4 regions of the Shouchella sp. JSM 1781072 genome follow, and region 1 is predicted to be linked to each of the others. Evidence: riboswitches for the same ligand, from Rfam matches in the RefSeq annotation. Region 1 holds a riboswitch; each other region holds the start of a gene.
What was found. A riboswitch is a leader RNA that binds a small molecule or an ion and turns the genes downstream of it on or off. The one in region 1 is predicted to bind thiamine pyrophosphate.

Region 2: it holds a riboswitch for thiamine pyrophosphate, as region 1 does, so the genes downstream of both, tenA (thiaminase II) here and thiD (bifunctional hydroxymethylpyrimidine kinase/phosphomethylpyrimidine kinase) in region 1, are expected to answer to the same signal.
Region 3: it holds a riboswitch for thiamine pyrophosphate, as region 1 does, so the genes downstream of both, tenA (thiaminase II) here and thiD (bifunctional hydroxymethylpyrimidine kinase/phosphomethylpyrimidine kinase) in region 1, are expected to answer to the same signal.
Region 4: it holds a riboswitch for thiamine pyrophosphate, as region 1 does, so the genes downstream of both, ACE1TH_RS10765 (acetylornithine deacetylase) here and thiD (bifunctional hydroxymethylpyrimidine kinase/phosphomethylpyrimidine kinase) in region 1, are expected to answer to the same signal.

Annotation. Positions count from the first base shown of each region.
Region 1 covers NZ_JBHFQE010000001.1:1,555,556-1,563,026, forward strand. The annotation lists gene ACE1TH_RS08295 (Na+/H+ antiporter subunit D) at 1-256, shown strand, start outside; gene ACE1TH_RS08300 (Na+/H+ antiporter subunit E) at 264-743, shown strand; gene ACE1TH_RS08305 (Na(+)/H(+) antiporter subunit F1) at 743-1,018, shown strand; gene mnhG (monovalent cation/H(+) antiporter subunit G) at 1,005-1,373, shown strand; gene ACE1TH_RS08315 (phosphatidylserine decarboxylase) at 1,484-2,293, opposite strand; gene pssA (CDP-diacylglycerol--serine O-phosphatidyltransferase) at 2,386-2,931, shown strand; gene ACE1TH_RS08325 (HU family DNA-binding protein) at 3,155-3,430, shown strand; TPP riboswitch at 3,454-3,553, shown strand; gene thiD (bifunctional hydroxymethylpyrimidine kinase/phosphomethylpyrimidine kinase) at 3,618-4,436, shown strand; gene ACE1TH_RS08335 (BclA C-terminal domain-containing protein) at 4,496-5,866, opposite strand; gene ACE1TH_RS08340 (BCCT family transporter) at 6,383-7,471, shown strand, end outside.
Region 2 covers NZ_JBHFQE010000003.1:110,018-117,488, reverse strand. The annotation lists gene ACE1TH_RS14475 (3-hydroxyacyl-CoA dehydrogenase family protein) at 1-411, shown strand, start outside; gene ACE1TH_RS14470 (thiolase family protein) at 398-1,603, shown strand; gene ACE1TH_RS14465 (SDR family NAD(P)-dependent oxidoreductase) at 1,712-2,491, shown strand; TPP riboswitch at 2,573-2,675, shown strand; gene tenA (thiaminase II) at 2,749-3,420, shown strand; gene ACE1TH_RS14455 (acyltransferase family protein) at 3,451-4,506, opposite strand; gene ACE1TH_RS14450 (AraC family transcriptional regulator) at 4,693-5,589, opposite strand; gene ACE1TH_RS14445 (ABC transporter substrate-binding protein) at 5,791-7,071, shown strand; gene ACE1TH_RS14440 (carbohydrate ABC transporter permease) at 7,130-7,471, shown strand, end outside.
Region 3 covers NZ_JBHFQE010000003.1:58,465-65,935, reverse strand. The annotation lists gene ACE1TH_RS14245 (S8 family serine peptidase) at 1-585, shown strand, start outside; gene ACE1TH_RS14240 (signal peptidase I) at 635-1,195, shown strand; gene ACE1TH_RS14235 (TasA family protein) at 1,176-1,883, shown strand; gene ACE1TH_RS14230 (hypothetical protein) at 1,927-2,499, opposite strand; gene tenA (thiaminase II) at 2,496-3,182, opposite strand; TPP riboswitch at 3,239-3,338, opposite strand; gene ACE1TH_RS14220 (TerC family protein) at 3,426-4,238, opposite strand; yybP-ykoY riboswitch at 4,277-4,450, opposite strand; gene ACE1TH_RS14215 (alpha/beta fold hydrolase) at 4,586-5,482, shown strand; gene hflX (GTPase HflX) at 5,705-6,967, shown strand; gene ACE1TH_RS14205 (hypothetical protein) at 7,023-7,172, opposite strand; gene ACE1TH_RS14200 (S8 family peptidase) at 7,368-7,471, shown strand, end outside.
Region 4 covers NZ_JBHFQE010000002.1:276,232-283,702, reverse strand. The annotation lists gene ACE1TH_RS10780 (acetolactate synthase catalytic subunit) at 1-1,471, opposite strand, end outside; gene ACE1TH_RS10775 (iron-containing alcohol dehydrogenase) at 1,498-2,667, opposite strand; gene ACE1TH_RS10770 (MFS transporter) at 2,679-3,947, opposite strand; TPP riboswitch at 4,199-4,301, shown strand; gene ACE1TH_RS10765 (acetylornithine deacetylase) at 4,373-5,647, shown strand; gene ACE1TH_RS10760 (cupin domain-containing protein) at 5,660-6,163, opposite strand; gene ACE1TH_RS10755 (PspC domain-containing protein) at 6,317-6,496, shown strand; gene ACE1TH_RS10750 (YciI family protein) at 6,512-6,772, opposite strand; gene ACE1TH_RS10745 (class I SAM-dependent methyltransferase) at 6,792-7,412, opposite strand; gene ACE1TH_RS10740 (HIT family protein) at 7,437-7,471, opposite strand, start outside.

The sequences.
Region 1 (7,471 bases):
TCTTTCACTATTTGTTGGGATGCTGACGCTGTTTTCCATGATTAAGATTTTCATGAATGTCTACTGGGGTGCACCACAGCATACGAAAGAACAAGCGAATACATCGATCGCACCAACATTATTAGCCATTTCACCACTTGTTCTTTTAACGATTATTCTAGGTATTTTTGCAGAACCATTTTTTGCATATACAGAAATAATTGCGAATGAACTTCTTGATCCAGCAGTATATATCGAATCGGTTCTGAAGGAGTAGATACAGTATGGCTTTTCAATTACTAATTAACGTCGTTCTTGCCATTGTTTGGATGCTGTTTCAGAATAGCTTCACCATCGTCGATTTTGTCGTAGGGTATACGATTGGTTTTTTCGTTGTTCTTGTACTGATTCGGTTTAAAGGATACGAATTTTACTTTGCTCGCGTATGGTCACTTATTAAATTAATGTTGATCTTCATGAAAGAGCTAGCCATCGCAAATGTGAGTGTAATGAAAACGGCATTAAGTCCGAAAATGGACGTTGCACCGGGAATCGTCGCGGTCCCTACTCGACTGGAAACAGAAACAGAAAAAACGATGTTCGCTGTCATGATGACATTGACACCAGGAACACTATCGATTGAATTCTCACTAGATTCCAATGTTATTTTTGTTCATGCACTAGATGCGCGTAATAGAGACGAAATCATCCATTCCGTTCAGAATACATTTGAACGTGGAATACTGGAGGTGACACGGAGATAATGTTTGAAACAATCCTCTCCTGGCTCTTATTAATAAAATGTGGAGCAGCTTTATTGTGCATCATCCGTGTTTTTATTGGGCCAACACATTCAGATCGAATCGCCGCTCTTGATACACTAGGTTTAATGTTAATTGGCTTTGTTGGGATTTTAATGATTCTTCAAGATACAATGGCTTATACAGAAGTTGTGCTTGTCGTTGCAATCCTTGCATTTATTGGCTCTGTTGCGCTTGCCAAGTTTCTAGAAAGGGGGAATTTATTTGACCGCGACTGAATGGATCATCATCATTTTGTTATCTGTAGGAACGTTTTTTAGTCTCTCTGCGGGTATAGGTCTCATTCGCTTTCCGGATGTCTATTCTCGCCTTCATGCAACTGGAAAAAATGCAACAGCTAGCGTTATTTTAATCATGACGTCAACATTTGTTTATTTTCTGTATGAACATAATCTGTTTATCGGCAAATTACTCCTCACGATTTTATTCGTCTTTTTAACGACTCCTGTTGCGGCACTACTGATTTCTAGATCCGCTTACCGAATAGGAATCCCTATGTCGAAAAAGTCGGTGAGAGACGAAATGAAGCCCTATTATGATAATGAGAAAGCATCACCTGCAAAAAATGAATAGTACAGCGTAGAGTAACGGACATAAATTATGATTTATGTCCGTTTTTTTATAAACATCGGCTCAGTTCGATAAAAAAAGCTTCATGAATGAAGGAAACTCACTCATAAAGCTTAAAGAACATTTGTTTTTACGAGAGGTTGGCTACTTTTTGCTTGCAAAGTACCAATCTTTTCGCCTACTTTTACATTTTTATCATGCAACGCTAGTGAAAATACATCTTTCTCAAACAATAAAATAACCGTAGAACCAAACGAAAAATAACCGACTTCTTCACCCTTCTCCCATAAACTCCCTGCTTTTGTTCGAACAATCGAGTTAATGTTCATTGCGCCTACTTCAATCATCGCACATTGAATGGTACCTTGATACAAGTCGTTGACAATTCGATAATTGTGCGAAAGAGGTTTTCTTCCATACTTCAATCCAGGCTCATTCACCGGGTAGGAGCGGCTTCCTAACGTTTTAGATGCAGACAGGCGACAATTCAAAGGACTGTGAATTCGATGATAGTCACTTGGGCTTAGGTAGAGAATGACATACGTACCGCCCTCAAATTTCTCCGCTTGATCTTTAGACTGCAGCATATCTTCTAAGCGATAGTGTTGCCCCTTCACAATAAATGTGGCATCTTGTTTAATTTCTCCTGTCTCTTCACATCTTCCATCAACTGGTGAAACAACACTCTTTTCTTCTTGATTAATAGGTCGATTTTTCATTTCAATTTGTCTCGTAAAAAACGAATGTAAACTTCCATGCTCTTTATATGGCAACAATGCTTCTTCATGATTAATCTTATAAGTTTTAATAAACATTGGAATAAACGGCTTACTAAGCTTTGATTTCGTAAATTGTTTTAACAGTTTTGAGCTCCATTGACGATTTGTTAGTTCTATACTCATTTGAAAAAATTTCCTTTTCATCTCATCACCTTTAATGCTTTTTGCATCATTGCCCGCTTTTTTATGGTATACTTTGGTATTATAGCACGTAAATAAACTCGAAAAGAGGTGAAATGTACGTGTTCTTATTAAATCAATTAGTCTCGACTCGAAAAAAAATTAAAGGTCAAATTGCGAATGGATTAACGCTTATTAATTTAGGCCTTGGGATAACCGCAATTATGTTTATTTTACAAGGAAGTATTTGGTACGGATTTTTATTTATCGCTCTTGCAGCTTTATTTGATCGCTTTGATGGAATGGTAGCTAGGCGATTAAAAATTGAGTCAGAACTCGGAAAGCAACTTGATTCCTTAAGTGACCTCGTATCATTTGGTGTGGCCCCTGCTCTACTAGTCCAACAAGCCACATTAATGCCGTTAAGTTTTGTAGGCGGACTTGCCGTTGTTCTCTTTATTTTATGTGGTGCTTTAAGACTTGCACGCTTTAACATTACAGATTCTCCTAATGAATTTATTGGATTACCAATTACAGGCGCAGGGTGTATCTTGGCCTTTTCAACACTTTTTAATGATCAATTACCCGAAACATTTTTTGTTATTTTTATGATTTGTTTATCTGGTTTAATGATTAGCAACATTAGGGTAAAGAAAGTGTAACGCCTCATTTCAACATGAATCGTCAAAAATTGATTCATAAGTCTATTTTTATTGCTTAACTGGCTAAAATTACTGCTTTTAGCTTGACAGTAGCAGGATTCATGAGTAAATTAAGGGCAGGCAGTAACGTCTGCCCGCTTTAAAAGCGGATTTTAAGTATACATATTATTCTCGTGTAAAAGAATAATACGTTATTCTATGTAAAGAAAAGGAGTTTTTACAGATGAACAAAACAGATCTGATTAATGCAGTTTCCGAGCAAGCAGAAATCTCTAAAAAGGACGCGTCAAAAGCAGTTGACGCTGTATTTGAAGGTATTACTGATTCTCTAGTAAACGGAGGGAAAGTTCAACTTGTTGGATTTGGTAGCTTCGAAGTTAGAGAGCGTTCAGCAAGAAAAGGACGCAACCCGCAAACAGGAGAAGAAATCGAAATTCCAGCAACTAAAAACCCTGCGTTCAAGCCTGGTAAGCAATTAAAAGACGCAGTCAACTCATAAGATTTGCACAAACTGTATAAAATAAATTCCACTAGGGGTGCATGAATGCTGAGAAAAGGGAAACCTTTAACTCTTCAACCTGATCTAGGTAAAACTAGCGTAGGGAAGTGGAAAGCAATGACTATTGCTCAAAAAACGGCCGCCTCTTTCTGTGCGGTCGTTTTTTTGTTGAAAGGATGATTATATAATGGAATCAATTCGTCGTGCACTCACAATAGCTGGTACAGACCCAACAGGTGGAGCGGGAATCCAAGCTGATATTAAAACGTTTCAAGAACTAGAGGTTTATGGCATGTCCGTCTTAACATCCATCGTGGCACAAAACACAACGGGTGTCAGAGGCATTCATCACCTTCCAATTGAAATGATTGAATTGCAGTTAGATGCAGTGCTGGACGACATTTATCCTCATGCCATTAAAACAGGCATGATTGCGCAAAAAGACATGATGGCTCTTTTAAGTCATAAACTCGATAAACTTACGAACGTTCCATACATTTGTGATCCAGTCATGATGGCTAAGAATGGCGATGCCCTACTTGAAAAAGATGTACGATCGTTTTTGCGAGATACACTCGTTCCTCTAGCCACTATCGCTACACCAAATATTGCGGAAGCAGAAGACTTAATTGAAATGAAAATCGAATCCGTTGATGATATGAAAAAAGCAGCTAAACGAATTGTTCATGAACTTGGCGCGACGTACACAGTTGTCAAAGGTGGCAGCCTCCAAGGAGATGCTATAGACGTATTCTATAGTGCAGATGATGGCTATCATACTCTTGACGCACCACGAACGGATACAAACCATACACACGGTACAGGATGTACGTTTTCTGCCGCGATTAGCGCAGAATTAGCAAAAGGTGTTCCTGTTTTTGCTGCTGTGCAAAAAGCAAAGCACTATACATCGGCTGCCATCGCACATTCATTAAATATCGGACATGGGTATGGGCCAACAAATCACTGGGCACATCGCCTTCACTCCAATTCAACCCCCCTTTAAAACACCTTTAATAAGTAGAAAAAAGCCTACCACTTGTTTCGGTAAGCCTTTTTCTACCATTATGCGATTCTTACAATTCTTAGTGCTGCACCTTGACCATCTACTAATACAGCAGCGCCTAATAATCCAAATAATTCTAGCTCAATTATATCACCAGCCGCCAAATCTGCTACAACATTTCCTGGAATATTTGTAACAGCTACACCTGGAGATACTTCCGAAGAAGCAAGTGGTGTACCGTTAACAGTAAGTCGTAACCCTAGCAACAGTCCAGCTGTCAGATTCACATTATAAGAAATACTATACGTTCCCGCAGTGTCAATTGTAAATCCATCTCCTGTTGCCGTTATTCCAGCCGCTAACTGATTATCAGGAACTGGAACCGTCGTACCGCCAAGAACAACTGCAATTGTTGATCCGCCATTCGTACCAAATGCATACGTAGACGTTAGCGCTTCTCCTGTAGGGCTTGCTGGACCGGTTGGACCCGTCGGACCTGCTGGGCCAGTTACACCAAGACTAGGAAGGACTAATTCAAAATCAGCTGACTCACCTGGTGTTCCTGTTGGAGCGTCTACTAAGACGCGATAAACAGAACCTTCAAATGATACCAATTCACCTGCAGTTAATGCTGGAGCGGTAGCAGGATCAAAAAGCGTAACACCATCAAGTCCAACACCTGTTACCCCTGTTGGACCTGCTGGGCCAGTTGGACCGGTTGCTCCATCTAATCCTGTTGGACCAATTGGACCGGTTGGGCCCGTGATTCCGTCTAATCCTGTTGGACCTGCTGGGCCAGTTGGACCGGTTGCTCCGTCTAATCCTGTTGGACCTGTTGGGCCAGTTGGACCGGTTGCTCCGTCTAATCCTGTTGGACCTGTTGGGCCAGTTGGACCGGTTGCTCCATCTAATCCTGTTGGACCTGCTGGGCCAGTTGGACCGGTTGCTCCGTCTAATCCTGTTGGACCTGCTGGGCCGGTTGGACCAGTTGCTCCGTCTAATCCTGTTGGACCTGCTGGGCCAGTTGGACCTGTAATTCCTGTAATTCCTGTCGCTCCTCCATCACCAATGATGAGTTCATATTCAGGTGATGTTCCTGGAACACCTGCAGGTGCGTTGACTAGCACTCGATAGACGCTTCCGTTAAATGAGGTAAACTGACCTGCTACTAAACTAGGTCGTACCAGTTCATTAAATGGAATAATATCATCTAGTCCAATACCTGTAGCACCAGGCGATCCTGTTGGACCTGGCGGGCCGGTTGGGCCGGTAATAGCCGTAATCCCTGTTCCTCCACCTGGGGGACCTGTTGGACCCGTCGGACCTGCTGGACCGGTTGGACCGGTTGGACCTGCGTCAGGTAGAAAACTTCCTCCATTACGAGGAGTTCTTGAAAAACGTTGAATGTTATCGCAATTAAAATAATCCATTTTATAGCTCCTCCTATTTTATTGCTGTATATGAACAGCTTATAAATCGTATGCTCGATGCACATACTTTGATTGTGTGGACGACATGCATAGAGCTGAAAGGAGTAACCCAATTTTCGTGGTGCATGATTTTTTTTTTAAGCAAATAACCCTACATGAATCCAACTTCCTTTCACAACGGCTAATTTTACAATCGGCAACGATCTTAAAAATGTTCGTAGTAATATAAAAATTGGTGAGCGAAAATGCGAAGGAGTGAGAATGAGTCTAGTTTCTGTACTTGTAGAAAAATTGTCCGCTATTCTAAATGAATGATCGTCTTTTTTGAAGCCCTTACCAGTGATGACCTTCATTTCTAAGCATGTCGACCACTACAAAACCAACCTGCCATTCACAAAATAATACGTCTTTTCATTTTTTTGTATAGAATCTCTATTAAAATTAGACATACAAGCAATTGATCTTTATAATCTGCTTATGCCCATTTAATACATATTTAGGTAAGGAGACATTTCATTGGAGAATAAACCTGTCGGTAAACTGACAAATGTTTTTTATTGGACACTGGGAATTTTAATCATCTTTGTTGCAATTGGTATTATTTTTCCTTCTCAGCTCGAATCTGTAACCGCAACAGTCCGAAATTTTATCGCTGATGTTTTTGGTTGGTACTATTTGATTGTCGTTACGATCTTTTTATTAGTTTGTTTGTTTTTTGTTGTAAGTCCTTTTGGAAAACTGCGCTTAGGAAAAGAAGATGATCGGCCTGAGTACGGCTATTTAACTTGGTTCGCCTTTTTGTTTAGTGCTGGTCTCGGAGTTGGACTATTGTTTTTCGGTGCAGCGGAACCAATTGCCCATTATGCAATTGAAGCACCTACAGCAGATGAAAACACAGGTCAAGCGGCATTAGAATCGCTAAAATATGTCTTCTTGCATTGGGGATTTCATGGTTGGGCAATTTATGCGATTGTAGCAATCTGCCTCGCTTATTTTAACTTTCGAAAAGATATGCCAGGCTTAATAAGTGCCACTCTTTCTCCGCTCATTAACCCTAAAGGATTTTGGGGACAGATGATTGATGTTATTGCCATCGTTGCGACTTTATCAGGAATTGCAACAACATTAGGCTTTGGTGCTGCACAAATGAACGGCGGGATTTCGTTTTTAACAGAGTTCCCAAACAGTTTTGGTTTGCAGCTCGTCATAATTATCGTTATCACTGTATTGTTTTTAATTTCTGCGAGTACCGGTTTAGATAAGGGAATTCGAATATTAAGTAGCATGAATATGGTTTTAGTTATGCTTATGTTATTATTCTTTATGATTTTCGGTGCTTCCCTTTACTCACTCAATTTGTTTACAAATACGCTCGGGCAGTACATACAATCGTTACCTGAGTTAAGTTTTAATATTGCGCCAAATAGCTCTGAGCATCGTGAATGGATTAACGCCTGGACACTTTTCTATTGGGCATGGTGGATGGCTTGGTCTCCATATGTCGGCACGTTTATTGCTCGTGTATCACGAGGGCGAACGTTAAGAGAGTTTGTGATTGGTGTTTTACTCGTTCCTCCTATCGTAGGCTTTGTCTGGTTCTCATTT
Region 2 (7,471 bases), on a different contig from region 1:
AAACTCGTCGAAATTATACGAGGTCTGGATACATCAGACGAGACGTTTGAGCAAGTGAAACAAGTGGCAGAAACGCTAAACAAAGAAACGGTTGAAGTGAATGAATTTCCAGGTTTTGTGACGAGTCGAATGAATGGACTAATCGGAAACGAAGCAATGAATCTTGTCATGGAAGGCGTTGCGTCTGTTGAAGATGTGGATAAAGCGATGAAATTCGGGTTAAACCACCCAATGGGACCATTAGAATTAGCGGATCTAGTCGGACTCGATACACGCTTGCGGAATATGACTTATTTATATGAAACACTTGGGGAAACGTATCGTCCCTGTCCTCTTCTCGTCAAGTACGTGAAAGCAGGAAGGCTTGGCCGAAAGTCTGGAAGGGGGTTTTATACGTATGACGAAAGGTAATGACGTCTACATTGTCGAAGCTGTTCGAACCCCTATTGGAAAAATAGGCGGTTCACTAGCCCAGCATTATGATGATCAACTGTTGGCCCACGCGCTTGAATCGCTCGTAAAAAGAGTCGATGGAAAGGTAGATGCCGTCGATGAAGTCATTGTCGGTCAAGGAAAACAAAGTACTGATTCGCCGAATGTAGCAAGGATAGGGCTGTTAAAGGCAGGTTGGTCAGAAGCCATTCCTGCTTATACGATTCACAGGCAGTGTGGGTCGGGGCTTCAAGCAGTAAATAGTGGGGCCCAGCAAATTATGAGTCAGCTTGCAGATGTTGTTGTTGCTGGTGGGGTTGAAAGTATGAGTACAGCTCCATACTATCTGCGTGGTGCTCGTTTCGGGTTAGGAGCAGGCAATGGTGTATTGCTCGATCCAAACACGGAGAGTCAACCACGTTCACAACCGAAAGAGCAATACGGTGAATTTACGATGGGCTTTACTGCAGAAACCTTAGCAGAAAAATATAAAATTAGCCGTGAGGATCAGGACCGGTTTGCGTATTCTAGTCAAAAAAAAGCAGCCCATGCGATTGAAGAAGAACGGTTTCAGTCTCAGATTGCGCCTGTTGAAGTAAAGCAAAAGAAACACACACTTCTTTTTTCAGACGATGAACATCCTCGCCTAGCACCGATTGAGAAATTGGCAACCTTACAGCCTGTTTTCAAAACAGGTGGCACAGTAACGGCTGGGAATAGCTCAGGTCGTAACGATGGAGCTGCTGCGATTTTGTTAACTTCACAGACAGGGTTAACGCAATTATCAGTCAAGCCAAGAGCGAAAATTATCGCACAAGCGGCGGCTGGCGTCTCTCCAAAAGAGATGGGACTTGGTCCTGTTCCAGCAACAGCTAAAGCCTTGAAGCAGGTAGGCTTAACGTTTAAAGACATAGATGTAATCGAATTAAATGAAGCATTTTCAGCGCAAGCCCTTGCTGTTTTACAAGAGTGGGGAATGGATATGGATGATGAGCGATTAAACCCAAATGGGGGAGCCATTGCTTTAGGTCATCCAATTGGAGCTTCGGGGGCAATTTTGTTAACAAAAGCTCTATATGAATTAGAGAGAAGACAAGGGACTTATGCGCTCATTACCCTCTGTATCGCTGGAGGGCTAGGAATAAGCACCATTATCGAGAGAGTTTCCTAATCGTTGGGAACTCTTTTTTTGTTAGGAGGTTTCCAGATGAAATTCACTCGTTTAATAAGAAGCTGAAACGGTTATTAAAGAACAAAAGATGAATCGAGGAGTGACACAATGGTTTTTGCAAATGACGCGTTACAGGACAAACACATCTTGGTGACAGGAGCCACTGGTGGTATTGGTGCAGCTACGGCTAAAACACTGACTAAACTAGGCGCTAAAGTAACAGTTACCGGGCGAAACGAAGAGAAATTAAACGCACTACAAAAAGAATATCAAGACATTTTAATCGTTCCAGCAGATTTAAATGTGGAAGATGAGCGAAATCAACTCGTTGAAAAAGCGATTGAGAAACATGGCCCGATTTTTGGACTGGTGAATTCTGCTGGAATGAGCGGTGGAGCGATTGTGGAAGAGTTGGACGAAGAGACGATGACAAGCATCATGCATACAAACTTCACCTCTCTTATTCTTTTAACCCAGAAAGTGTATCAATCGATGAAACAAGAGCAAGAAGGAGCGGTTGTGAATGTATCGTCGTTGTCTGGTTTAAGAGGAACGTATGGAAATTCCGCTTATGCAGGTAGTAAATTTGCCTTAATTGGGTTCACGCAATCATTTGCCTTAGAAGCGATTGAAAATCAAGTGCGCGTCAATGCGGTTTGTCCAGGTTTTGTTAATACAGAGATGGGCAAAGGTGCAATTGAACGAAAAGCGAAGCAAAACAAGCGCTCCTATGAGGAACAATTAAATGAAGTTGAACAAAATTTGCCGTCTGGTCGAATTACAGAACCTGAAGAAGTAGCCAATACGATTGTTTATCTCTTAACCGATGCAGCCAAAAATATCGTAGGGGAGTCTGTGAAAATTTCTGGCGGGAGCGTTATGCGCTAAGCTTGTTTTTTGCTAGGGAGAACGATCCGCGTCTTTCTTGCACAAATATTGCCGTTCATCTATGATAGGAGAAAGAGAATAAAAGACCACTAGGGGTGCCATTTTGGCTGAGAGAGGCAGTAGACCTTAACCCTTATCACCTGATCTAGTTTGAACTAGCGTAGGGAAGTGTATGCCAGCTCGTCCATCAATGACGTGAAGCCACTTTCCTAATCAAAGAAAGTGGTTTTTTAAATGGAGCTTAAAGGAGCGATTTTATGTCATTTACGCAACGAATTCGTAAACACGCGGATGCTGTATGGACGGCTAGCCATAACCATCCTTTCGTCCAAGGAATTGGTCACGGTACATTGCCCAAAGAAGCGTTTCAACATTGGTTGAAACAAGATTATAAGTATTTAATTGAGTATGCGAAAGTCATGGCGATGGGTACGGTGCTAGCCCCTGATCTAAAGACCATGTCCGGTTTTGCAACCGCATTAGATGAAACGCTGAATACGGAAATGGAACTACACCGTTCATATGCTGAGCGACTTGGCGTTAGTCGCGAGGAGCTAGAAGCTACAGTTCCTGGACCTGTTACATTAGCATATAGCAGCGCGATGCTAGCTGAAGCCCAAAAAGGATCGTTAGCAGAGCTGATTGCCTCTATCTTACCTTGCGCGTGGAGTTATTACGAAATCGGTCTTGAGCTGGCAAAAATTCCAGGCGCCTTAGATCATGAATATTATGGAGAATGGGTGCGCATGTATTCTTCGGATGAATTTGGTCAAATTGCAGACTGGCTTATTGAGACACTAGACGCCCTTGCTGAGTCTAAGTCAGAAGAAGAGCTTAATCGCTTAGAAGCAATCTTTATGAATACAAGTCGCTATGAGTATATGTTTTGGGAGATGGCGTATAAACAAGAGAGTTGGCCAGTTGAATAAAGAAATGGAAAACATGGAGCCGTACCTTGATTAAGGTACGGCTTTTTCGTGAAAAGAAACCCTTGGAGACGGTCGCTTCTCTTTTTTAGCTTTAGGCTGTTTTTTACCGAGAAACCATGGATGGTTATTAAAGAAATAAATAAACGGGATGGTTAAGGCAAGTGTTAAGCCTGTAAATAGAAACGTCCAAGGCAATGTGTTTGCAGTATCTAGATTTACACCAAAGCCGTAGTGCATCAAAGCACGAACCGTATTCAGTAGAGGCATATGCACGAGTAAGATGACGATCGAATTAGAACCTAAAAATAATAACCACCTTGAGTGCTGCACCTTTTGGATAAAGAATAGAAAGGCAATCATCCCTAGTAGTGCGGCTGGGTAAAACACGTATGGTTCACCAAGTATATTCCCGCGCATATCAATTCGCTCATTAACAGATTGAATGAAGTACATAAGTGTAAACAGGGCAGAGGATAGTGGGATTACCACTTTCCAAGAAAAAGTTTTCCACAAGTGCTTCGTTAAAAATCCTAATCCATAAAAGACAACCGCTGTAAGGGCGACAAAACCATTCCACGGCAGTGAAAAACTAAGGAAGGTAGAAGCATAGCCTAACCCTGCTGCTGTCATTAAAAATAGTCCAATCCACTTGCCCCGGCTGACACGATGATAGAAAAAGAATAAGAGCTCAACAAGAAATAAACATGTGAGAAACCAAATGGCAGGATTGTAGGTTAATTGATAATTTTCAGGTGTTGATAAGAAGATCCCTGTGAAAGGATTTAAAGGATCGACATTTTCGCCAGGTGTAAACGACAAGTGACGAAAGATGAAAAACCACGTTATATACGTCATTGCAGAGAAAAGGAAGTATGGAAACAAGAGTCCCCTTGCCTTTTTCTTTATAAATGATCCGAATGATTGTTTGCTTGGTTTAAAAACAGCTCCTGATAAATAAAAGAATAATGGCATATGAAAAGCAAATAGAAAAGCCTTTAGTTCTGGGTTTATAGGCGCGTGACTCATCACAACGAGAATAATTCCAAGGCCTTTCGCTGCATCAATCCAATGAATCCGTTTGTCCATTTTCGCACACCACCTTTACATCAAATCGTTCATTGTAAAAGCTAGTATACGTAAAAAATGGCATATGAGAAGGGTTTCAAAGGACTTTACACAGACCTTTATGAACGTGCGGTTAATTGCCGAAGCTTTTCCGTTTTTTTTGAACAGTATTACGAAAAAAGACATTCGCTTGTTACGTTTGTAATATTACTCTCCTTTGGTTTTCCGTAAATAAATTTGCGAGAAGTCTCCTTTTTTTCGGAAAAAGCTAGCATTGGATCCAGTGTAACGTTTAAATACTTTATGAAAATAATTTACGTCAAGGAAGCCGACTTCACATGAAATGTCTTTAATAGGGCGACTTGTATGAATTAACATTGCACACGCTTTACGAATACGAAGTTCACGAACGAATTCCATCGGCGTAGCGCCCGTTTGTTTTTTAAATAATCGTGTGAGGCTATAACGTGATACCCCAATTTGTTCCGCAACATCGTCTAACGAAATTTGTTTATGAAAATTTGATTCGATGTATGCGAAAGCTTGTTGATAATAATAAGAGTCTCCTTTTGGTGTATTCGTGTGCAGTGTCCGAAAACATTCGAGTAAAAATTGATAGCCATGTGCTGCGGCTTGATAAGGGTCTCGAAGTCGGTCGGCTTTCGTTTCATTGTAAATGGAAAAAAGCGAACGAATTAAATAGGAGTCCGGAGATAGTTCGACAATAGGTCCGGTTTCTTTCGTTAAACGTGTCGAGATATCTTCTACAGTCGGTCCTTGTAATGCAATATAAATAAACTCCCACGGTTCTGTCGCATCTTTTGGATAATAGTAGCGATGATTACCAGGAACGGAAATAATAAATGCTTCATGCTGATTAATCGTATAGGTTTGATTATTGATTTCTAAGATCCCTTTTCCTGAAATCGTGTATTGGAAAATTAATGTGTTATGATCCACAAGTCTAGTCCGACCATCCCAATAGTAAGAGGGGTCTGTTCTTACTTCCCAACCAATGTTCCATAAGCTAAGCAAGCCGGTTTCAGGTAAAAACTGAAACGTGAACGAATGCGAACCTCTAATAAAGGACGATTTATCATCCAAAAGAACTACCTCCTTTGATGTGATTATGGTATAGACCGCAAAAAATTACCCTTATCCTTAAAAAAATTCCAGAATCGATTCGTTTCTCCCTGATTTATAATGAAGGTATGAAGAAGGTTTAGAGATAAGGGCAAACGTTTTCTCTGTTTTTTTAATAGTACAACTTGTAAACGTTTTCAATCAATCGGGGGAGTGAAAAAAATGAAAAAAATCTTTGGTATTGGGTTCGTATCAGTGGTAGCGATGTCTGTAATGGCAGGTTGTAACTCTGGTTCTTCAGGCACTGGTGGTGATGGGGATGTCGTGCAGCTTTCATTTTCTGCTTGGGGAAACCCAGCTGAACTAGACGTATACAATCGAGCAGTAGATGCGTTTAATGAGATGCAAGACGACATTGAGGTAACGTTAACTGGTTTACCAAACGATAGCTATTTTCAAACTTTAACCACTCGTTTACAAGGTGGTCAGGCGCCTGATGTGTTTTATGTGGGGGCAGAGAACATTTCGACTTTAATGGCGAATGGAACGATTGAACCATTATCAGACTTTATGGAAACGGATGATTCTTATGTAACAGAAGATGAATTCACGGACGATATATGGGGGGCTTCTAGAGATGAAGGCGTCATTTATGGCTTACCGGTTGACTGTAACCCATTCCTTCTTTATTACAACAAAGCGCTATTAGAGGAAAATGACATTACATCGCCACAAGAGTATTACGAAAATGGCGAGTGGAACTGGGATACCTTTGCGGAAGTGACAGGTCAGTTAAATGAAGCTGGAAACCATGGCTATATGCAAGAGAGCGGCCATGTGGCGATGATTAACTGGGTCTGGACGAATGGCGGCCAGTTTGCAGATACAGATTCGGTTGTGGCAGATTCCGATCCAAATACGAAAGAAGCATTTGAATTTGTCGATGATATGGTCGACGAAGGCAACTTTACGTATGCTGGAACCATGCCTGAAGGGCAAGGCATTGAAGCGATGTTCATTTCAGGTCAAGTTGGGTTTGTATCAGCAGGTCGCTGGCTCACACCGATGTTCTTAGAAACGAGTCTTGATTTTGACTACATCCCATTTCCTTCAAATACAGGGGAACAGCTTGAGACAGCAGCAATTGCAACCGCATACATGGCGGTGAATTCAAATTCCGATCATGTTGAGGAAGCAATGGAATTTATTTCCTACTACACATCGACAGAAGGTCAGGAAGTGCGCTTAGATGGTGAAGGCAACGCGGTGCCTTCAGTTGAGGGAATTGATGAAATTGTGCTTAATCAAGATCGTCCAGAACACGGACAATACTTGCTTGATGCCCGTGGAGTCGGCCGAGTTATTGATCTAGAATTTACTTCTCCTGGATTAAATGAAGACTTGGAAGATATTTATGAGCTGATGATGCTAGGGGATATTGATGCAGCGGAAGCGTTGGAACAATCTTCAGCGAAAGCGAAAGAAGCGCTTGATGTAGAGTAAATAGAAAATAAAAGTAGAGGAGCCTGCCTCCTCTTTCTTTTATAAAGGAGGGGTCGTCTTGTTTACAAAACGAGAGAAGTGGTGGGGATACGCGTTTATTGCACCACAAATGATTGGCATGATTCTATTTTCGTTGCTTCCACTCATGTTTGCTTTTGGGATTAGTTTTATGCAGTGGGATGGGTTCGGTGAACGAACGTTTGTTGGCTTAGAAAATTATATTACTCAATTTCAAGATAGCAATTTCCGTGCGGCTATGCGGAACACAACCATTTATTCATTAATCGTCATTCCAGGCGGTATTGCAGCAGCTCTCCTTTCAGCACTTGCGTTGAATAAGGTCAAGGGCAAAGACTTCTATCGGATGTTTTTCTTTATGCCGGTTGTCACCAGTTCCGTA
Region 3 (7,471 bases), on a different contig from region 1:
ACGCCAGCAGAAGTGAAAACCAAACTGATGAACACATCTGTACCATTGACGAATGATTACAATGTCTTTGAGGTAGGTGCTGGACGTGTAGATCCACAAGCAGCGATCGATTCAACAATGATGTTCCAATCAACGATGGACGCTTTACATGTGGAAGATAGCTTACTAACGATTATCCCTGACCGTACAGGCGCACTAAGCTTTGGGCCAGTGAGCACGGCAACAGGAAACATTCGTGAACTTCAAAGCCTTCGTATTTCAAATACAGGTGAAGAAGCAAAATCATTTACGGTTCAAACTCAATTTGAAGCAGTGAACGGAACGCTACCAGCAGGAGCAAGTGGGATGACGCTGCAGACAAATACGTCGATTACTGTTCCAGCAGGTGAAACCGTGACGAGCAATAGTTTCTTAGTGGCACCAAAAATTGCGAGACAAGGATTATATGGCGGCTATATGGTCTTCACAAATAAAGATGATTCATCTGAAGTGTACCGTGTCCCATTTGGAACGTATGTGTCTGAACAGGCAATTGCGGACCTGCCAATTGGTCAACCTGTCGTCGCGTCAATTCCAGCATCATAAAAGAATATGTGGGGGAGAGCGTCTCCCCTTCTTACTAAGGGTGTAACATATGGCGAAAAAAATCTGGACGAGTATCCGCTTAGTACTTATGACAATCTTTTCATTTCTGTTCTTCGTTGTGTTGCTCGTTTTTATACAAAGTAATGGCGAAGAAGGCGCAGGAATCGAACTATTTGGCTACACTTCTTTCACCGTTCTGTCCAATAGTATGGAGCCAACGTTTCATGCCGGCGACGTGATTATTATTGAACAAAATGAAGACGTAAGAAATGGGGATGTCGTCACGTATATGACGCCAGAACGCCGTTTGTTTACACATCGAATTGTTGGTGAAGCAAGAGAAGACGGGAAAACCTTCTATACAACGAAGGGAGATAATAACTCTATTGAAGATCGACTCCCCATTGTTGATGAACAAATTGTAGGTGTTCACCGCTTCACGATACCGAAAATCGGGCTGATCTCCGAGTCAATTCAAAATAATGTTGATATGCGCTATGTTGTTTTTATTCCTTTAGTCATTTTTCTCATTATAACCATCATGGAATTTACGCAAAGAAAACATAAGAAACCTGAGGAGGAGCAACTTTATGAAAAAGAAAGCACTTAAACTCTCATTACTAGGTACCGCATTTGCAGGAGCGTTAGTTTTTACAGCGACATCAACAGGCTCATTTGCCTGGTTCACGGATTCAGTGGAAGCAACTGGCGAAATTCAAGGGGGAACCTTAGAATTAAACAATGGTGAAGACATCAATGGATCGATTGTCGAAGCGTCAAACTTTGCGCCATCTCAGCTCATCTTTGGGGATTGGTTGTCTGTTGAAAATACAGGAACCCTTGATACACACTTGCAAGCGACTTATGCACACAACGTCAATTTAGAAGTGCCGATTGACGCTTACAAAGTCGGCTATATTGCGCTCAAATATACTGTTGCTCCAGGAAGAGATGTCTATGAAGATGCCCAGTACCGTTTGGATCAACTTTTTAATGGCGTCACAAATGAAGTTCAAACGTTTTCAGCTGCATCTAACGCAGGTTCCGATGATGTTGAAGTGTTAGTTGCATTAGTGGATGAAAGTGATTACGACCAAAACACTGGTGAGCTCTTCTTAGGAGACGGGGCGCAATCAGGAACGGATAATGAATTTTGGCAGCTTGATGAGGGACAGTACATTGACCTTAATTTTGGTGTAAAGCTTGATGCGAATGCCGGGAACGAGTACCAGGGCGCTGTTTATCAAGCCGTTCTGGAAGTGTTAGCGAAACAAACAGATAATGGGTCTGAATATTAATCGTTAGAAGAGACCGGTCCGGCTTATGCCGAGACCGGTCTCTTCATTGTGGATAATGAGATGTTAAATACGAGGTTGCCTCTTCTTTTGTTACATCTAGCTGAAGTAATCCTTTTAGAAGAGTTTGTTCATATGCTGAAGCAGGCTTGGTTTCTTGACATTGCGGCCAATCCTGGTCGGAGGTAAATGTTAAAACCGGTAGATCGTTCATAAAGCCAGCTACGACTAGTTTGTTGTACCATCCGTCTTCTAAGGTGAGTGAACCTTTTTTGTACAATTCGTCAAAATCGATTGAAAGAAAATCGAGCTGATTTTCTTGTTTCACAACATCAATAAATTGCTCGGTTGTAATAAGATAGGCTTTCGAAAAAGTATGTGTATGCGGTTTGATTTCATTCCGAATAAAAGCCACCCCTCCAAATCCCCATTTTGTTTGCTCTTTTGCAAAATAAAGATCATAGGGTAACCGAAACGGAGTGGAGCAAAGAGGAGGGGTACGATCGCGAGCCCCTCTCTCTACTTTTGATGAGCCATCAGGCCGTCCGCCTTGTATATAACAAAGAAAACGTTCTTCAAGCATGTTCGAGCCGTAGCTCGCATACCATACGTGTGTCATGTAACAGCCTCAAGCGACACAGGCCATGATTCTTTTGTATACGCCATTTCCCAAAAGGCGTATTCTAATTGGCAGCTTTTCAAGAAATGATCAAGCATGTCTTGTTTTTGAGCTGCGGTTGCTTCCTGCGCAAGTTCATCAAGACGATTACAAAAAATGGCTGTAACGCTCATCTCACCGCCGGAACGGTAAAAGGAAATCCAATCGTAAAACGGATGATCCTCTTCGGGCTTGAAGGTTTCGTATAAATAATCGCCAATCACTTGATAAGTCCAAGGGCAGGGGAGTAGCACAGCTAAAACGTCTGCTAATGACCCCGTTTGAGCAACATCAAGCATATGCCTTGTATAATGATGTGCAGTTGGTGCTAATGGCTCGTGGTGCAAGTCTTCATAAGCAACCCCTGCAACTTGGCAGAAATTATTATGCGGGTGAATTTCGCTGTGGAGAATAAACGAAATTTGCTCATTAAACATGGCAATATCGTCTCTTGATGTGCTTTTGTTAATCGCTAATCCATAAATTTGCATAAACGTGTTTAAGTACTCAAAGTCTTGTTTGACGTAGTGGATTAAAGCTTCAGGTTCGAGCGTACCTTTCCCGATGCCTTGAACAAATGGGTGCTGAAGAATCGCTTCAAATACGGGGTTTGCTTTCTGTCTTAATTCGTTACTAAAACTCATAAAAATAACCTCCTTTTTGTTCACAAAGGGAGGACCCTAAAGGAGTGCCAGCAAATAGTGCTGCAGCTCCACTTCCCTACGCTGGTATTAACCAGATCAGGTTCAAAGGGTCAAAGCTAAGCTTTTCTCAGTCAAAAGACGCCCCTAGTGGTTCTCTTTTAGTGAACCATACATTGACAGATTATTCAATTCTTTTTACATGAAAAAAAGCATGGTAGGTAAACCATGCTTCAAACATATTAATTATCCTTCGACTTTATTTTCTGCTCGTTTTTCGATTTCCGTTTTCGCTTCTTCTCCCTCGCTCGGTTTCTTAGATAGGAACCATCCACCAAGCACGATTAAGACAAGTACACTGTAGAAGAATAGTTTCCAACCTGTCGAGTGTGGAAATTCATGCGGAATAACACCTATCGCATCGTGAGCCAGGACTTGCACAGCGAGTTTTACACCTACCCAGCCAACAATAATGAAAGCCGCTGTTTCAAGCCCAGGTCGTTTTTGTAAAAGCACCACAAATTTTGAAGCAGCAAAACGCATGATTAGAAGGCCGATAAATCCGCCTAAGAAAACAACGACAAACTGCCCAACGTCCATACTTCCTACGGTTCCAAGTCCTGTAGGTGTTAGTGCAGTTGCAAGCGCGACAGCAGCTAAGATTGAGTCGACTGCGAAGGCAATGTCGGCAATCTCTACTTTAAATACTGTTGTCCAGAACCCACTGCCTTTTTTTACTTTCGTGATTCCAGCGGCTTGCTCTTGTTTTTTGACGACATGTTTTCGGAACAAATGATTTAACGCAATAAATAATAAGTATGCGGCACCGAGTGCTTGAACTTGCCAAACATCCACTAAGAATGAAATGACAAATAACGAAGCTAATCGGAAAACGAATGCACCAGCTAACCCGTAAAACAGGGCTTTTTTACGTTCCTTGTCGGGTAAATGTTTCACCATAATAGCTAAAACAAGTGCATTATCTGCGGCAAGAATCCCTTCTAAAGCAATAAGAACAAGTAATACCCAGCTGTATTCTAATAATAAAGCTGCATCCATAGTCAACACGCCTCTCTTAGTTTGCACCCCTTAGGTTCGACAAAACGAGTCAATTTATGAATACAAAAAGACCCCTGCCTTGTACGAACGAGGCAAAGGTCTTGCTAGACATTATGTATATCATGCCAAACAAAGCCGGTGGAAGTTCTCCACGTAATGACGACTTTGGTTCAAGTTATAGAAACTTGCAGCTACTCCCCTTTGAAGGAATGTATGTGATTGTTAAAAATAGTATATGTGAAGAGCCATGATCCGTCAAGAAAAATTTCAAAATAATGAAACGGGTGAGCATAATGCGCTTCTAATTCGGGTAGAGATGAATAATGAAGAAAAGGATGTGGTGTAAGGTGCGGCTTGAACATCGTATGATCGAAGCAAACGGTTATCACTTTCATGCTGTTTGTGCGGGACCTAAAGATGGAGAACTTGTCTTAATGTTACACGGATTTCCAGAGTTTTGGTATGGATTTAGACATCAAATAACTGAGCTTGCCAAGAATGGTTATTATGTTGTTGTACCCGACCAAAGAGGCTATAACGAAAGCGATAAACCTCAGACGATTGAATCGTATACACTTGATGAATTGCGAGATGACTGTGAAGCGATGATTGACTTTTTTAACAGAGAGCAAGCGATTGTTATTGGGCATGACTGGGGCGGTGCGGTTGCTTGGCATTTAGCAGCTACAAGACCAAATCGTGTGAAAAAACTCATTCCAGTAAATATTCCTCATCCTGCTGATATGCCAAAAGGAATGGTGAAAAATCCGACTCAGTTTGTTCGAAGTTTGTATATGGTATTTTTCCAATTGCCGTATTTGCCAGAGAAAGTATTGAAGACAGATGCTTTTACGTACATGGCGAAAGGGTTAAAGTGGACAGGTCGTCATGGTGCGTTTGACAAAGAGGACTTGGAGCATTACCGAACAGCTTGGTTACAGCCAGGGGCGATCAAAGCGATGTTAAATTGGTATCGAGCAGTACGAATTGATTTTCGCCACGGATGGAAGGCGCTTGACTTTAACATCGATGTGCCGACGACAATCCTTTGGGGGCTGGATGACCCATTCCTTTCAAAAACGCTAGCGAAAGAAAGCTTGAAACGTTGTACACAAGGAGAACTTATTTATATTGGGGATGCGACGCATTGGGTTCACCATGAATATCCTAGCATCATTAATCATCTAATACTAAAGAGCCTAAGCAAAAACGAGTCTCAATCGGAACAAGTACTGAGCGACTAGGCAACCGAGATTTCCATTATTCTCTTTCTAGTGTTACGATACGTTTATTCAGATTAAAGGAGGGATCGTTCAAATGATTCATGTTCTGATCTCAAGAAAGAATGATTAAATGCAAGATGCATCACCTGTAGACGATGGTAGTTAAATGTCCTTCGTTTATCCACAGGCTGAGGCGTGTGCGTTTTTTGTGTATCACAAAATGATGGAGGTCTTTTAACACTTATGATTGAAACACATACAAGAACGATCCAAGATATCATTGTCGTTGGTGTAGAACGGCAAGAAGACGAACATTTTCAATATGGAATGGAAGAGCTTGAGAATTTGGCGAAAGCGCTCGATTTAAACCCGGTTGCTTCATTGTCGCAGAAACTTCGTACACCCAATCAAACGACGTATATTGGGAGTGGGAAAGTCAATGAACTCTCAAGGTTAGTCGAGACATGTGACGTAAACTTAGTCATTTTTAATGATGAGCTTTCGCCTTCGCAAATTCGAAACTTAGAGAAAGAGCTTGAAGTGACGGTTTATGATCGAACAATGCTCATATTAGATATATTTGGCGAGCGTGCGAAAACGAATGAGGCACAGCTTCAAGTTGAAATCGCACGACTTAAATATTTGTTGCCTCGACTTGTAGGCATGCGCGCATCATTAAGTAGGCAAGGGGGAAGTGGATCGGGCTTAGCAAACCGTGGAGCTGGTGAAACAAAGCTTGAACTTGATCGAAGAAAGATTGAAAGTCGCATAAGCGCGTTAGAGAAAGATCTTGAAATGATTGTTGATCGTCGACAGACGCAACGGCAAAAGCGTAAAAATGAAGGCATTCCTGTTGTAGCACTAGTAGGCTACACGAATGCTGGAAAATCCTCATTGTTAAATGCGATCGTATCGGACAAAAATGACAAGCATGTATTTGAGAAAGATATGCTGTTTGCTACACTCGATACATCTGTACGACGTGTTGAATATAAGAAAAATTTACCGTTCTTACTTGCTGATACAGTCGGTTTTGTTTCCAAATTACCCACTCATTTAGTTAAAGCGTTTCGCTCAACGTTAGAGGAAGCGAGAGAAGCAGATTTACTTCTTCACGTTGTTGATTATTCGAGTGATTCTTATAAGGAAATGATGAAAACAACAGAAAACACATTAAAAGAACTTGAGATTGATCAACCGTCTGTTACCGTCTTTAACAAAATTGATCGTACTACTCATACAGGCGGGGCAACGAAAACAGATGAACGGTTTATATCGGCTAAAGAAGGTACGGGAATAAATGAATTAATTGAAACGATTCAAACCCGAGTCTTTCAGCACTTCATACAAGAAGAACTCTTTATTCCGTTTAATGAAAGTAAAGCATTTGCATATGTAAATGAGCATACCCACGTTCTTAATCAAACGGAAAATGAAACGGGATGGCACGTGAAAACATTTATGCATGAAAAGCATAGTGCGGCATTGTCAGCATATAAACAGTAAAGAGAAAAAGAGACCGCGCTTGGTCTCTTTTTCGTTAAATTGGAAAGTTTATTCCTTAAATGGAATCTCGTAGATCAGCTTTAGCTTTCTCAATGGTTGATTGTTCATACCAGTGACTATATGTGAGGATATGACGAGATAATCGCTTATTAATAAGGGGTTTACTATGTTTTTGATCTCCTTTAAATGGAGTAAGTGATTCCATGAAAACGCCTCCTTTCTTAGTCATTATTGACAATCGTTATCTGTTTTAATCGCAATTTCTAAGGAAATGTTAACAATGAATTAACAGAATTTTCCCAATGAAGAATTTGGTTTCCCAATACAAAAGCGTTCAGATGTTTGCTAATTTTAGAGTACCAGCTGCGCAGGTTGGAACATTTTGAGGAGGGAAAACGAATTGAATAAGAAAATGGGGAAAATTGTAGCCGGAACAGCTCTAATCATATCTGTAGCATTTAGTTCATCTATCGCTCAAGCGGCAGAAGAAGCAAAGGAAAAATA
Region 4 (7,471 bases), on a different contig from region 1:
TAAGCTTCTGATAACCAAGGATTTGGTTGTTAATGACCACAACAACGATTTCGATCCCATGGCGTTTACACGTTTCTAATTCGCTCCACACATGAGCAAAGCCACCATCTCCAACTAAACAAAAGACTTTTTTCCGCGGGTTCGCAAGCTTCGCCCCCATCGCCATTGGTAAGCCCCAACCTAATCCTGCTAATCCGCGAGGAAAGATAAACTTCCGACTGGCTCTTGCTGTTAAGTAATTCGCGTTCCATACCGAAGAAAGGCTGGCATCTGCGACGATTACAGAATCATTATCAAGAAGAGGATCAATTTTTCTTGAAAACGTCTCCATGTTCATCGTGTTCGGATTGTCTTGGATAAGAGACTGAATCGCTTCAGTATGATAATCTTTGGCCGTTTGAATTGTTTTCTCTATATTTGCGCGTTGGTGCTGAAATGGATTGGCTCCAGTGGCTTGTAATGCATCGTAGAGCGCCTGTAGAGTTGCTTTTGCATCACCAATCATTCGGACGGACGGATAATTACGATCAATCTCTTCTGGGTCAATATCAATATGGATGTAGGTGGCTTCTTCAGGGAGCAACGACCATGTATCCGTTCCATTTTGATTGGTCCGGTTGCCAACGAGTAGTATTAAATCACTTTGTTGGATCATTGGTTTATGAAAATGACCAACAGCTGTTTTTCCCATATAATAACCGATTGGACCAATGGACAGTGGATGCTCCTCATCAACGGATCCTTTCCCCATTGTCGTTGTCGCAACAGGGATCGAAAAGTCATCTTGTAAAGCACGCAACTCAGCTATCGCTTGAGAACTAATAACACCGCCACCCGCATAAATGAGCGGTCGTTTGGCAGATAAAATAAGTTTTGCGGCTTGTGCAATCGTCTGTTTGTCGGGAGAAAAACGATCAAGTGGAAAAGTAGAGTGTCCACCAACCCTTTTCGTGTTTACAGGATATTTGTGAAAATCATTAAAGAGGTCTTTTGGGCAAAGAAGAACAACGGGTCCTGGGCGACCGCTACCAGCAATTGCAAAAGCGCGGTCCACGTATTCCTCGACTCGCTCCTGAGTCGGAATTCGCTTCACCCATTTTGTGACGCCTTGAAAAAGGGTTTGATGATCAATTTCCTGGAAAGCATTTTTATCAACGTGATTCAAACCAATTTCTTCAACCAATGCAACAATCGGATAAGAAGCTTTTAACGATTCAGCCAATCCAGGCACAAGTAGTGTCGCTGCTGGACCATGCTGTGCGGTTACGACAGGAATTGTCTGTGTGCACATTCCGTACGCTTGTGCCATATAAGTACCTGCGTTTTCTTGTCTGTATCCTATTTGTTCAATGCCAATATCCGCGCAAGCTAGTGTAATAGAAGGGGGATTACTTTGCCCGAATACATATCGTACACCGTTTCTTTGTAAAGATGCTGCCAGTCGGCCAGCGTTGGTTGCAGTTGCATTCATATTGTTCACCTTTCTTTCAAAAAATTTCACTTGTTCATCTGTTTATATAAAGCGAGTAGTTGATCTTGGCTTGTTTGTCTTGGGTTCGTAAACCGATTCATGTCTTGAAACGCTTCAACCGCTAGCGCTTCCCACTCCGTTTCTTGGACGTTGTAAGTCGATAAGGTTGGAATTTCTAGGTCTAGGCGTAACTGACGAACGGCTTCAACAGCACGTTCTGCAGCAGCGATTGTTGAAAGACCCGTTACGTTTTCATCAAGTGCAGCCGCAATCTCTTTAAAGCGATCAGGGCAAGCTCTCAGGTTAAACATCATCACCTCAGGCAACGCAATGGCATTTGCAACACCATGTGGAATCCCGATCCTACCACCAAGGGCGTGGGCAAGGGCGTGAGCATTCCCGAGACCTACATTTTGAAATGCAATCCCTGCTAAAAGACTACCAGCCATCGTTTGTTCGCGAGCCAGTGCATTTGTTCCTTGAGAAACAGCCTGACGAAGAGATGCGCTTAATAAACGAATCGCTTGTAGTAAAATCGCATCAGTTAAAGGAGCTTTTCCATTCAAGGAATGAATGGATGTGTATCCTTCAATTGCATGGGTCAGAGCGTCCATCCCAGTCGCCGCAGTTAAATGTGGAGGTAAGCCATGAAGCAATAACGGATCGACCAAAGCAAGATCTGGGAACATAAAAGGACTGCCGATGCTTGCTTTACGCTTCTTCGTTTCGTCAGTAATAACGCTCCACATTGTCACTTCACTACCTGTGCCTGAAGTTGTAGGAATGACAAGTAATGGAAGCCCAGGTTTTGAAAAAGACCGCGTAGACTCATACTCTAAAATGTCTCCATCGTGCATAGAAAGAACGGAGGCGGCTTTAGCTGTGTCAATGACACTTCCACCACCTAAGGCTATAATTGCATCACAACCATTTTGGTTTATCTGATCCACAACCGTATGCACAACGGTAGAAGGTGGATTTGGAGGGATATCGCTAAAGAGTTTAAATGCGATGTTACTGTTTTCTAACACTTTTGAGATCGCCTTAACTAAACCTGATTCAATGAGACCGTTATCGGTAAGCAGAAGTGGCTTTTGTAAGCCTCGTTTTGTAAGTTCTTCTGCTAGTAATTGTGAAGAACCGCTTCCAAACGTAATCGCTGTTTTTGATAAAAATTGAAAGTCAACCTGTGACATGAAAAGACCTCCTAAGAACTGTGTTTAATTGAATTTTCTTCGTCAATTGCTTGATTTTTTTCCATGTATTTACGTCCGTATTCAGGTAGAAACAAAGTGAGGATACCAAAGATAAAAGGAGCTAAACAACAAATTGCCATCGCGCTGTAAAGCGTCATGATTTCACTCAACTGGCCAACAATAATGGACCCTAACGCTGCACCTAGAGTAATCGCTGTCAATACAATGCTTGTGCTTGCCGCAACCGTTTTAGAATGTAAACCTGGAATACGATAGAGAATCGTATAGGCTAGTGGAACAAAAGCGTATGCGCCATATCCACAAATGGCAGCGGCAATTGCTAAAATGACTAAATTTGATGTTTGCAACAAAATGAAATACGAGACAGGAAGAATAAATCCCCAAATCCAAATCAAAGGCTTATCATAACCGATTGATTTTGCCAAATAAGGAGAAGTTAATGACGCAATAGCGGAAAAAATAGGGATAAGCCCTAGAATAAAGCCAGTCTGACCAATCGTTAAGCCTAATGTGTCCGTTGCATGTGAAGGCCAAAATGTAAAAGCCGCTACCCAGATTAATGTGGTTGTTGGCCATGCAAAGGCTAGTAGCCAAACTGTTTTTAATTTCATTGCTTGAAGGATAGGATTTTTAGCTACTGTTGACTGTGACGCAACGTTCGTATTTGATGTCATTTCTTTTTTGTCGCGATAAAAGATCGGCCATAAAATAGCGAGAACGAGTACGAGACTACCTAATACGATTGCCGTCATGCGCCAGCCTCCAAAAAAAGCAAGGATGTAGACGATTGCCATCGTGCCAAGAGTTTGACCGATAGGCTGTAAGAAATTTTCGATTCCATTAATTTCTGTTAATCGAGTTTGAGGTACCCACTTCACTTTGACCACAACGACGGCACCTAAAATACTGACCATAATACTTTTGAATAGAATCATACTTGTCAGCATGGTGAACGTGTTTTGTGCGAGCCCAAACAAAAGAAGACCACTTCCACCAAGAAAAATCATGCCCATTATGCTATAGCGTGGATCAAGCTTTGTTGCTAGTGCCACAATAGGAATCGTAAGTAAACCAGCAATCAACTGTGAGATTCCAGCCAAATTACCAGCTGTATCATAGCCGAACTGAAGATCACTCATGATATCGGGCAAGACCATGCCGTAAGAAAAGCTTACCGTTTGCGCTAGCATCACCGTTATCCAAACCATTCCAAGTAATCCCCAGCCTCTTTTCTCGATGCTAGTCGTAACCTTGTTCATTTAATGGCCTCCTTTTATAAAAGCGCTTACAATTATTTATATACAGTTTACTGTACGTAAATTATACTGTCAACCAATAGCGTGAAAACTCAATCAGCTCAATTAGTGATAAAATGAATTACGTTTAAATGATGCTACCTTTCATTTTGCGTATGATCTTTTTCAACTGTTTATGAAGAATACCATTTCTTTAAGTTTTAAATTTTTTTTGCAGTTTGATACACTAAACATAACAACAATAAATTGAATAAAAACACCACTAGGGGTGCGCTAAGCTGAGAGAGACAAGGATGTCTTAACCCTTATGAACCTGATCTAGATGATACTAGCGGAGGGAAGTGGTTGAATCAGATGCGTCGTTTAATCGTTCAACACTTCTTTTCCTAAAAAAAGAGGTGTTTTTTATTTTTGAGGAGGAAAAGGGTATGGAAACATTCGTTGATGACGTGCACGAGCGAAAAGATGAGTTAATCCAACTTGTGAAAGACTTGATTGAGTTTGAAACACCAGCGCCGCCAGCTCGTAATACAGCAGGAATTCAAGCGTATATTGCGAACTATTTAAACGACTTAGGGGCAACGGTTGATCAGTGGGACGTTTATGAAGGGGATCCGAATGTAGTTGGCACATTAAAAGGATCGCACTCAGATACCTTTCACAGTTTGATTTTGAATGGTCACGTAGATGTCGCTTCTGTTGATAAGGATGAGGTGTGGAAGACGTCCCCTTTTTCTGCCGAGGTTATGGATGGAACGATTTACGGTCGTGGTGCTGCAGACATGAAAGGTGGTCTTGCTGCTTGTTTGTTTGCACTAAAACTTGCATCTGATTATGGTTTGAAGTTAAAGGGAGATGTCTTTTTACAGTCGGTTATCGGAGAAGAAGTGGGGGAAGCAGGGACGAAGCAATGTTGTGAGCGTGGCTATCAAGCAGACTATGCGATCGTCGCGGACACAAGTCACTGTGCCATTCAAGGTCAGGGCGGCGTCATTACAGGCTGGATTACAATTAAAAGTCCGACCACGCACCATGACGGCACGAGAAGACAAATGGTCCATGCAGGAGGAGGCGTGCATGGAGCAAGCGCAATTGAAAAAATGACAAAAATGATTACGGCTTTGCAAGAGTTAGAACGACACTGGGCTATTACAAAATCGTATCCTGGATTCCCCTCAGGAACCAACACGATTAATCCAGCCGTTATTGAAGGCGGACGGCATCCTGCTTTTGTAGCGGATGAATGCCGTTTATGGATAACGGTTCATTTTTACCCTGATGAAACGGTTGAAGAAGTCACAAAACAAATCGAAAACCATCTTCTTGCTGTTGCACAGGGAGATATATGGCTTCGAGATCATCCACCGCTGTTTGAATGGGGAGGCGAATCTATGATTGTTGATCGTGGCGAGGTGTTTCCTGCGTTTTCGGTTGATCAAGAACACGCTGCATTCTCGATGGTTACGGAAGCACACGAAGCGTTTTTTGGAGCACGACCAGATGTGGAAATGTCTCAAACGGTCACGGATGGAGGTTGGCTAGCCTCTTACGGTATCCCAACGATTCTTTATGGACCAGGGAAATTAGAACATGCGCATGCTGTGAATGAGCAATTAAATATTGAGGAGCTCATGAATTATACGCAGTCGTTGCTTCGTTTTATGATTAGCTGGTGCAACACGCCAAAAAGTAGCGCAGATTAATGCGCTACTTTCTTACCACAAGGTGGAGAGCGGTCCGTGTTCGCCAAAGACAGGATCATGACTTGGTTTCGGGACTTCTGTAATTTTTTGAATATGTTTTTCTTTCTCTGCAGGGTCACCTGTACATAAATCATATGGAACGCCTTCAGGATACGCGCCGATAACAGCAAATGACTCGCTACCATCAATAAATTTATGGCCGGTTCCTGCTGGTAAGATTAACACATCGCCGACACCAACTTCGAGCTGCTCGCCAGACACACCCCCAACTTGTAACGTTGCTTCACCTTCGACCACAACTAATACTTCATGGGCGTTGCTATGGTAGTGATGATAGTCAAAAATGCCACCACGCCAAGAGTTATACCAGTGATTTTCTTTTAAAATTTGTTCAATGCTATCTTCATTTTCAAATACCGCTTGATAATGCACAAATGGATAGCTCGGATGGTTTGGAACCCGCCCATCATCATTAAAATAATGTTGCTTCACCGTAACTTGATTTAAATCTCGCATCTGAAAAGCCTCCCATTTCCCTTTTATTATCTATACCACCCTAATGAGAGCGCAAACATAAAACAATCGACAGGAATGAGAATAAAGTTGTTTACGAAACGAGAAAGCGGGTAAAGAATTCCAAATAAATCCAAATCATTAGAGGTGTGAAGAATGAAGCGAAAACTAATGAAAGCTGAACAAGATCGCGTAATCAGTGGCGTTTGCGGGGGAATTGCAGACCATTTGGGGATCCCATCCCTCGCTGTCCGCTTGATTTTTCTTGTTATCCCCGCTAACGTTTTAATTTATGTGATCTTGGCAATGTATTTAGAGACAAATCCGGTTATCTAAGGGGAGGATGAAAATTTACAATACCAAATCCCATTCATGAATCTCAAAATCTCTTGCTCGTTCGACGACGTAAGGATCATTTTGCACAAGCTCTAGTAATTCTTCGAAAGTATTCGTTTGATAGATGACGAGCCCTCCTGTTCCGTCGATAAAGCGGCCGTTGGCAAAGATTTTTCCGTCTGCCTTTTTCTCCTGAAGGTATGCGACGTGAGCTTCACGATAGTCTTCGCTTTTCTGTTCATCTAGCATCGGTAAAAGTACGGCATAATAAGTCATAGGTCACTTCTCCTTATGATTAGATTTCGATTTTTCGTAAAATGACAGATTGAAAGGTTAGTTCGCCCCCAATTACGTGTTTAGGTACGACGGTAAATGATTCAATGGAAAAATGTGCAGTTAACAATGTTTGAAGGGCGTCATCTTCATAGAAAGAGAAAAATCGTTTTGGCTCGTAAACATCATCTTCCCAAATGCCTTCAGAATTCTTCCCGCCATATACACCTAAGTAAAACAGCCCGCCTGGTTGTAGCACGCGCTTTAGTTCAATTAAAACATCTTCCAGTTCAGCTTTTGGCACATGAAGTAAGCAGTTGAGTGCATAAATGGCGTCAAAATGGTTTGAAGGGAAGGTTAAGTCATAAAAGCTCATTTCTGCGGCTTCTAATCCTTTTTCCTTACATAAGGTAATCATTTCTGGTGATAGGTCAGTACTAAACGTTTTTAATCCATTTTCTTTAAAATAAAGGCTGTCATTTCCCGGACCTGCGCCAATTTCTAGAAGGGTCACTTTTTCTTCTTCCTGCACTAGTTTTAGAAAATGATTTCTTTCTTTCATCTTCCACGTCTCTGTTATTGCTTCATTTCGTTGATTGGCTTGTTTGTTATAAGCGTCTATTAGCAGCTTTTGGTTATCCAAATTTCATCCCCCATTATGGCAATGTTACATGTATGCAGCTTTCATTTTTTCTTCCAGCT